Regions from separate parts of the Mycobacterium spongiae genome, predicted to be linked through region 1. Evidence: predicted binding sites of a transcription regulator. Region 1 holds the regulator's gene; the other holds the start of a gene.
The links. Region 1 encodes HspR, which represses chaperone genes until heat shock. Its sites were predicted from a motif close to ANNTGAGTNNNNNNNACTCANNT; they were not measured.
Positions count from the first base shown of each region.

Region 1 (4,771 bases):
GCGGCCCAGCCCGGCGGTGCCGCGGCCGGCGGCGCCCAGGCGGGCGCTGACGATGTCGTGGACGCGGAGGTGGTCGACGATGACCGGGAGACCAAGTGACGGGCGGAAACCAGAAACCGGATGGAAATCAACCGCCGGATGACAATCCGTTTGAATCGCTCACCGTGACTGACAAGCGGCGCATCGATCCCGAGACGGGTGAAGTGCGGCACGTCCCTCCCGGCGACACGCCGGGAGGGACGGTAGCGACGGGGAAACAGGGCGACGCGGTCGCCGAGCTGACCGCCGATCTGCAACGGGTGCAAGCTGACTTCGCCAATTACCGCAAACGGGCGTTGCGCGATCAGCAAGCGGCCGCGGACCGGGCCAAGGCTGGCGTGGTCAGCGAATTGCTCGCCGTTCTCGATGATCTCGAGCGGGCGCGCAAACACGGCGATCTCGACTCGGGCCCGCTGAAGTCGGTCGCGGACAAGCTGATGAACGCATTGACCGGGCTCGGACTGGCGGCCTTTGGGGCCGAGGGTGAGGATTTCGACCCGGTGTTGCACGAAGCCGTGCAGCACGAAGGCGATGGGGGGCAGGGGTCCAGGCCGGTGATCGGCGCCGTCTTACGGCAGGGCTACCAGCTCGGCGAGCATGTGTTGCGGCATGCCTTGGTCGGCGTTGTCGACACCGTTGCCGACGATGCCGCCAGCGCAGGCGGCGTTACAGCCGCTGAATCGGCGGACCAGGCCGGAGACGCCGGCAAAACCGAGCAGGCCGACGCTGGCAATAGCGTCGACCCCACCGGGGAATAGGGAAGTCGAATCGCGGACAACAAAAATGAGATAGAAACTGTTGGAAGGAGGTGACGCGATATGGCCCAGCGTGAGTGGGTCGAAAAGGACTTCTATAAGGAGCTGGGCGTCTCCTCTGACGCCAGTGCCGACGAGATCAAGCGCGCCTATCGCAAATTAGCGCGCGACCTGCATCCCGACGCGAATCCCGACAACGCGGCCGCGGGCGAACGATTCAAGGCGGTCTCCGAGGCGCACAACGTGTTGTCGGACCCTGGCAAACGCAAGGAATACGACGAAACCCGCCGGCTCTTCGCAGGCGGTGGCTTCGGCGGTCGCCGATTCGACAGTGGCGATTTCGGTGGCGGCATGGGCGGCTTCGGTGTGGGTGGCGATGGCGCCGAATTCAACCTCAACGATTTGTTCGACGCCGCGGGCCGTTCCGGCGGCGCCAACATTGGCGACCTGTTCGGCGGTCTATTCGGACGGGGCGGTAGCGCCCGTCCCAGCCGGCCGCGGCGTGGCAACGATCTCGAGACCGAGACCGAGCTGGATTTCGTGGAGGCCGCCAAGGGCGTGGCGATGCCACTGCGGTTAACCAGTCCGGCGCCGTGTACCAACTGCCACGGCAGCGGGGCGCGCCCGGGCACCAGCCCGAAAGTGTGTGCTAGTTGCAACGGTTCGGGTGTGATCAACCGCAACCAGGGCGCTTTCGGCTTTTCCGAACCCTGCACCGACTGTCGGGGCAGCGGCTCGATCATCGAGAACCCTTGCGAGGAGTGCAAGGGCACCGGGGTGACCACTCGCACCCGCACCATCAACGTACGTATCCCGCCCGGCGTCGACGACGGGCAGCGGATCCGGCTGGCTGGACAGGGCGAGGCCGGATTGCGAGGCGCGCCGTCGGGTGATCTCTATGTGACGGTTCATGTGCGGCCGGACAAGGTCTTTGGGCGCGACGGTGACGACCTTACGGTTACCGTCCCGGTAAGTTTCACCGAATTAGCCTTGGGCTCAACGCTTTCGGTGCCGACTCTGGACGGCACGGTGGGTGTTCGGGTACCCAAGGGTACTGCCGACGGCCGTATCCTGCGGGTGCGTGGGCGCGGGGTGCCCAAGCGCAGCGGCGGTAGCGGCGACCTGCTCGTCACCGTGAAAGTTGCTGTGCCGCCAGACCTACACGGCGCCGCCCAGGAGGCGTTGGAGGCCTACGCGGCGGCTGAGCGGTCTAGTGGTTTTGATCCACGGGCCGGATGGGCAGGTAGTCGCTGATGGCCAAGAACTCTCCAAGACAAGACGCCCGGACGTTTTTGATCTCCGTGGCCGCCGAGTTGGCCGGCATGCACGCACAGACGCTGCGTACCTACGATCGGCTCGGTCTGGTCAGCCCGAGCCGGACCGCCGGTGGTGGGCGCCGCTATTCGCAGCACGATGTCGAGCTGCTGCGGCAGGTGCAGCGCCTCTCGCAGGATGAGGGTGTCAACCTCGCCGGCATCAAGCGCATCATCGAGCTGACTAATCAAGTCGAGGCGCTGCAGTCCCGGTTGGATGAGATGGCTGAGGAGCTGCGGGTTTTGCGTGCCAACCAGCGCCGCGAGGTCGCGGTGGTGCCGAAGAGCACAGCGCTGGTTGTCTGGCAACCGCGCCGGTGAGCGAGCGGCGCAGTGGGTGTGCGCCGGTGGGCGAGCGCCTATGGCGTGGAGTTGTCGTTGAAGAAGCCGGACAGTTCCATGCCGAAGTTCCCGACGCCGGAGACAAATGCCTGCGTCGCGATGTCGAGCACGGTTGTGTTGAAGAAACCCGAGATGAAGTTGCCAAAGTTGGCAAAGCCCGATTGCATGGCGCCGAAGTTCTGCATGCCCGAGTTCTCCAGGCCGCCGGCGTTGAGGATGCCCGACGTTTGAGTGAAGACGTTTCCGAGGCCGGATACGGCGCCGGCGGCGTCGTTGAGGAAGCCTGATGCGCCACCGCTTCCGGAGTTGAAGAAGCCCGACGACGGGGTCGTGGTCGAGTTGAAGAATCCGGGGCTTCCCTGCCATCCGAACCCGAAGGTGAACGGGCCGATCGTCCCGCTGTCGAACAGGTCGATGGGCTGCTCGATGGGGAAGTCGATAATAGTCTCGGGGTTGAGCACATTCGGGTCGATGGTGAAGGGCCCGAGGTTGACTGTATCTACCGTTCCAATCGGAATTGTCCCGCTCAGGACGCACCCAACGAACGGGATGTAGACGAAACAGACCGTGATGGACAAATCTAGCGGGATGCTGATTTCGTCGATGGTGATCAGGTCTTGGGTGATGGCGTTGATTGTGCCGGTGATCGGGATTTGGATGTCGGAGGCTATGTCGTAGCCCCAGGGGATTTCGGGAATGGTGGTCTGGTATTCGAACCCGCCGAGGCCTTGGTAGTCGCCGCGCCAGAAGATGCCGTTGCTGTAGTTGCCGGAGATGAAGAACCCGGTGTTGACGTTGCCGGAGTTGCCGATGCCCGTGTTGGAGTTGCCGGTATTGAAGTAGCCGGTGTTGTAGTTGCCGGTGTTGAAGTCGCCGCTGTTGTAGCTACCCGGGTTGAAGCTGCCGGTGTTGGTGTTGCCCACGTTGTACAGGCCGGTGTTGAAATCGCCGGCATTGGCGATGCCGGTGTTGACCATGCCGCTGTTGAAGAAACCCGTGTTCGTGCTGCCGGTGTTGCCGATGCCGGTGTTGTACTCCCCGGAGTTGCCGATGCCCCAGTTACCGGTGCCCGAGTTGAAGAACCCGACGTTGCCGGTGCCGGAGTTGAACAGCCCGATGTTGCCCGAACCGGTGTTCAGGCTGCCGAACCCGGTCAAGGCGTTGCCGCTCAGGCCGATACCGATGTTGCCGTCGCCGGTGTTGCCGAAGCCGATGTTGTTGTCGCCGGTGTTGCCGAAGCCGATGTTGAAGCTGCCGGTGTTGCCGAACCCGACGTTTTGGATCGCCGCGGTCAACGACGGACCCACGTTGCCGAAGCCGAAGTTTCCGGTGCCGATGTTGCCGCTGCCGAAGTTGAAGCTGCCGATGTTGCCGCTGCCGACGTTGGAGCTGCCGAAGTTGCCGTTACCGAAGTTGCCGAGGCCGATGTTGCCGCTGCCGAAGTTGTTGGCGCCGATGTTGGCGCTGCCCAGGTTCCAGAATCCGTCGTTGGCGAACCCGAGGCTGAAGGTCGTCGCGTCGGGGCCGTTTTGGAACCATCCGGCCAGGTTCGTGCCGATGTTGAGCAGCCCGGAAATCGTGGCCGGGGATGCGGTGCCGGTGTTGAACAGACCCGAGATGGTGTTGCCGAGGTTCGCCATCCCGGATTGCAGCGAGCCGAAGTTCTGGAAGCCGGAGTTTCCGATGGTCGCGGTGGCGACGTTGAAGAAGCCCGAATTGTTCCCGAAGTTCTGCAGGCCCGAGGCGTTGCCGATGCCCCAGTTGAGGAAGCCCGACGACAGGCCGGTCGTGGCGTTGAAGAAGCCCGGTTGCGGCACCACATCGATGAGCGGAACGAACGCGGGTCCGCCGAAAGCCCCGCCCAGGACGTTGATGGACGTGTTCGGGCCACCGATGAGAATATCCACCGCCGGCTGCGTGCCGAAACTGATGGTGATCGGGGTCGACGAATCGGTGCCGCCGTGGATGACGATGTCGGGCACCTTGGCAGTGAGCGTGCCGGAGATGATCGCGAAATCGACTTTCCCGGAAGCGGTCCACGCCGGAATGGTGATCGCCGGGATGGAAATGTCGGTGATGTCGGCGGTGATGGGAATGTTGATGGGGACGTCGACGGTCAGGAAGGCCGGGACTTGCTGGGCCTGGATGGTGTAGTTGGCCCAGATCAGGCCCTGGCGGTCGGCGCGCCAGAAGAAGCCGTTGTTTTGGCTGCCGGTGATGTAGCCGCCGGTGCCGAAGTCGCCGGCGTTGGCGATACCGGTGTTGTAGTGACCGGTGTTGTACGAGCCGGTGTTGTAGTCACCCAGGTTGGCCATACCGGTG
Region 1 is NZ_CP046600.1:634,759-639,529, forward strand. Features, by position in the region: gene dnaK (molecular chaperone DnaK) at 1-99, shown strand, start outside; gene grpE (nucleotide exchange factor GrpE) at 96-797, shown strand; gene dnaJ (molecular chaperone DnaJ) at 858-2,048, shown strand; gene F6B93_RS02495 (heat shock protein transcriptional repressor HspR) at 2,048-2,428, shown strand; gene F6B93_RS02500 (PPE family protein) at 2,467-4,771, opposite strand, start outside.

Region 2 (4,771 bases), 2.2 Mb from region 1:
CGGGTGCTTCGACCCGGTGGGGTGTTCGTCTACACCGTGCGGCACACCGGCGACGCACACTACGGTGCCGGTACCTCACACGGTGACGACATCTACGAACACGGAGGCTTCGCGGTGCACTTCTTCACTCGCGACCTGGTGACCGCTTTGGCCGACGGCTGGACGTTGGCCGAGGTCCACAGCTTCTCCGAAGGAGAACTGCCGCGCCAGCTGTGGCGAGTCACCCAAGTGGCAACCCCCTAGCTGCTGCCACCTCAGGCGGCCGCCTGCGTTGACTCGGCTGCGGGCTGCAGCGCTTGCGAGACGATGTCGGCGACGTCGGCGATCGGTGTCACGGAGAGCGCCTCGAGCACTTCGGCGGGGACGTCGTCGAGATCCGGCTCGTTTCGCGATGGGATGAAAACCGTTGACAAGCCAGCACGTTGGGCGGCTAGCAATTTCTGCTTGACGCCACCGATCGGCAAAACCCGGCCGTTGAGGGTGACTTCGCCGGTCATGCCGACATCGGAGCGGACCTGACGCCCGGTGGCCATCGAGACCAGCGCAGTCACCATGGTGACCCCCGCAGATGGGCCGTCCTTGGGCACCGCGCCCGCTGGCACGTGAACGTGGATGCGCCCGTTGAGCGCCTTCGAGTCGATGCCAAGCTCCTCGGCGTGCGAGCGCACGTACGACAGGGCGATCTGGGCTGACTCCTTCATCACATCGCCCAGCTGCCCGGTCAATTGCAAGGACCCATCGCCTGGCCCGTCTGATCCAGCTGAACCGACTTCGATGTAGAGCACATCGCCCCCCAGCCCGGTCACGGCAAGACCAGTGGCAACGCCGGGCACCGCCGTACGTTCGGCCGACTCAGCCGTGAACCGAGGGCGACCAAGATAACCAACCAGATCGGTCTCATCAATGATCGTGGGAGTCGTCGGCACTGGATCCTCGGCGAGCTTGGTGGTCACCTTGCGCAGCGCCTTGGCCAACAACCTTTCGAACTGCCGCACACCCGGCTCCCGGGTGTAATCCGCAGCGATCTTGCGTAGGGCCGCGTCGGTGACGGTGACCTCGTCGTCGCTTAGCGCCGCCCGCTGCCGTTGCCGGGGCAGTAGGTAGTCGCGTGCGATGGCGACCTTGTCGTCTTCGGTGTAGCCATCAAGCTGCACCAGCTCCATCCGGTCCAGTAACGCCGAGGGAATGTTCTCGATGACGTTGGCGGTAGCCAGAAACACCACATCGGAGAGGTCTAGGTCCAAATCCAGGTAGTGGTCGCGGAACGTGTGGTTCTGTGCGGGGTCAAGCACCTCCAGCAGCGCCGCGCTCGGGTCGCCGCGATAGTCGGACCCGACCTTGTCGATTTCGTCAAGCAGTACAACGGGATTCATTGCACCTGCTTCGCCGATCGCGCGCACGATCCGGCCCGGCAATGCGCCGACGTAGGTGCGCCGGTGTCCCCGGATCTCGGCTTCGTCGCGTACACCGCCAAGTGAAACCCGCACGAAGGTGCGTCCCAGCGCCCGAGCCACACTCTCGCCCAACGAGGTCTTGCCCACCCCGGGGGGACCAGCCAGGGCCATCACGGCACCCGAGCCGCGACCGCCAACGACCTGTAGCCCGCGCCGCGCACGCCTGGTGCGCACCGCCAGGTATTCAACGATGCGGTCCTTGACATCGTCGAGTCCGTGGTGGTCGGCGTCCAGGATCGCCCGCGCTGCAACCAGATCCGTAGAATCCTCGGTCCGTACGTTCCAGGGCAGGTCGAGCACGGTGTCCAGCCAAGTCCGGATCCAGCCGCTCTCCGGGCTTTGATCGCTGGCCCGTTCCAGCTTGCCGACCTCGCGCAGCGCCGCCTCCTGGACCTTCTCGGGCAGGTCGGCGGATTCGACGCGAGCGCGGTAGTCATCAGAGCCGTCGGGTTCGCCCTCGCCCAACTCCTTGCGGATGGCCGCCAGCTGTTGGCGGAGCAGAAATTCCTTCTGCGTCTTCTCCATGCCGTCTCGCACGTCCTCGGCGATCTTGTCGGTGACCTCAACCTCGGCCAAATGCTCGCCGGTCCAGTCGATGAGCACGCGCAGCCGCTCACCGACATCCGTGGTCTCCAGCAGCTGTCGCTTCTGCTGATCGGTGAGGTAGGACGCGTACCCCGAGGTATCGGCCAGCGCCGAGGGATCGGTCAAGCTATTGACATAGTCGACGATCTGCCAGGCCTCGCGCCGTTGCAGCATGGCCAGCAGCAGCTTCTTGTATTCGCTTGCCAGCGCCTTGACCTCGACGGTCACCTCCGCGGGAGGCACCTCGGTCACCTCCACCCACAAGGCTGCGCCCGGCCCGTTGGCTCCCACTCCGATCTGCGCCCTGCGCTCACCGCGCACGACGGCCGCGGTACCGCCGCCGGCAATGCGCCCGATCTGCAGGATCTTCGCCACCACACCGTGGGACGGATAGCGGTCCTCCAGGCGAGGGGCAATCAGCAGCTGTCCGGAGTCGCTCGCCTGCGCGGCGTCGATCGCCGCCCGCGCGGCCTCGTCCAGAGCGATCGGCACCACCATTCCGGGCAGAACGATGTTGTCGGTGACAAACAGCACTGGCAGTGAGGTGGATTCAGCCATCAGCCCTCCTACAGCTAAGTTCGCTGGACTCAACCGAACTCGCGGCTGGTTTGTTCCGGGCGCGGTTTCGCCGCGAGCGTAACGTCGCAGTCCCACAGGACGGCGAGCCTGACGCTGTCGTCACGCTGGCGGCTGAATGGGTCCCAGCCGTCGCAATTGCGTCACGTGAGTGGGTGAAAGCTCCTCGAGGCACGTCACGCCGAGCAGCCGCATGGTCCGGATCACCCCCGCCTTCAAGATGTCGATCGCGCGCCGTACGCCGGCCTCACCGCCGGCCATCAGCCCGTACAGATATGCGCGACCCACCAGCGTGCACCGCGCTCCCAGAGCGATCGCCGCCACGATATCGGCGCCCGACATGATGCCGGTGTCCACCAGAACCTCAGCGTCCTTGCCGAGTTCGCGCGCCACCGTGGGCAGCAGGTGGAAGGGAACGGGGGCGCGATCGAGTTGGCGGCCTCCGTGATTGGACAACACGATGCCATCGACGCCGCGATCGACGACGGCGCATGCGTCGTCGAGTGTCTGGATCCCCTTGACGACGAGCTTGCCGGGCCACTGGTCCTTGATCCACCCAAGGTCATCGAAGGTGACGCTCGGGTCGAACATGCTGTTCAGGTACTCGCCGACAGTGCCCGACCAACGATCCAGTGACGCGAATGCCAGCGGCTCGGTCGTCAGGAGATCAAACCACCAGTGTGGGTGGCTCGCTGCGTCAAGCACGGTCCGTAGCGTCAAGGCTGGCGGGATGGTCATCCCATTGCGCACATCGCGCCACCGCGCACCGGCAACGGGAACATCGACGGTGACCAGCATGGTGTCGAACCCGGCCTGGGCAGCTCGTTGCACCAGCGCCATCGAGCGGTCCCGGTCGCGCCACATGTATAGCTGAAACCATTTGCGGCCCTGTGGAACTGCCGCAACCACATCTTCGATGGAGCAGGTCGCCAAGGTGGACAGCGAGAACGGGATCCCGGCCGCTGCCGCCGCTCGTGCGCCGGCCATCTCACCCTCGGTGTGCATCAACCGGGTGAATCCAGTCGGCGCGATCCCGAATGGCAGCGCAACCGGGTGCCCCAACAGATTCCGGCTGGTGCCCACGGTGGTGACGTCACGCAGGATCGTCGGGTGAAACTCGATATCGCGGAAAGCTTGTCGGGCACGCTGGATGGACAGCTCGTCTTCGGCGGCGCCGTCTGTGTAGTCGAACGCGGCCTTAGGCGTGCGTCGCTTGGCGATGCGCCGCAGATCATCAATGGTCATCGCGGCGTCGAGGCGGCGTCTGGTGCGGTCAAGCTGGGGCCTGGTGAACTGAATGAGCGGCGCCAGGTCACGCACTCTGGGCACCCGACGTTTGATGGCCATCAATTCATCTAACCAGTGTGCAACGGTGGTGCGATGCGATCGAGCGGCGATCCCTTCGACCTCAACCGCTTCGCCGCGGCGCAAGCCCCGGTCTATGCCAGCGTGGTGCAAGAGCTGCGGGGCGGGCGTAAGCGCGGTCATTGGATGTGGTTTGTCTTTCCGCAGCTGCGCGGACTCGGCAGCAGCCTCATGGCGGCCCGCTTCGGCATCTCGTCCCTGGACGAGGCGCGCGCGTACTTGTCCCATGAGCTGCTCGGGCCGCGCCTGCACGAGTGCACCCAGTTGGTCAATCAGGTCAGTGGCAGGTCAGTAAGGGAGATATTCGGCACGCCCGACGACCTCAAGCTGTGTTCGTCGATGACCCTCTTCGCCCATGCCATCAACGAGAACCAGGACTTCGTCGCGCTGCTGGACAAGTATTACGGCGGCCAGCAGGATCGCTTGACCCTCGCGCGGCTCGATGTCCCATAGCCCGCCCGCCACCTCGGCTGTCTGCCGCGCCGGATGTATGTTCGGCCTTGTGGAGAAGGTAATCGCCGTGCTGATGCGACCCGAACCCGATGACGAGTGGTGTGCGCTGCAACGGGGTGAAATCGCCGACGCTTTGGCCGGGCTGGGCATTGCGGGGTTGTCGGTGAACGTCCGAGACAGCGCGGTTCGCGACTCGCTGATGACGTTGACAACACTGGACCCGCCCGTCGCGGCGGTGGTGAGCCTATGGACCCAGCAATGTTACGGCGAGCAAACCACCTCGGCTCTTGATCTGCTCAGCCGGCAATGCGATCGGCTCGGTGCGTACGTGGTCACGG
Region 2 is NZ_CP046600.1:2,810,501-2,815,271, forward strand. Features, by position in the region: gene F6B93_RS11410 (class I SAM-dependent methyltransferase) at 1-243, shown strand, start outside; gene lon (endopeptidase La) at 255-2,597, opposite strand; gene F6B93_RS11420 (alpha-hydroxy acid oxidase) at 2,718-3,962, opposite strand; gene F6B93_RS11425 (DUF1810 domain-containing protein) at 3,996-4,433, shown strand; gene F6B93_RS11430 (EthD domain-containing protein) at 4,483-4,771, shown strand, end outside.
Region 2: the regulator HspR is predicted to act here: its motif matches at 2,610-2,632, upstream of lon (endopeptidase La).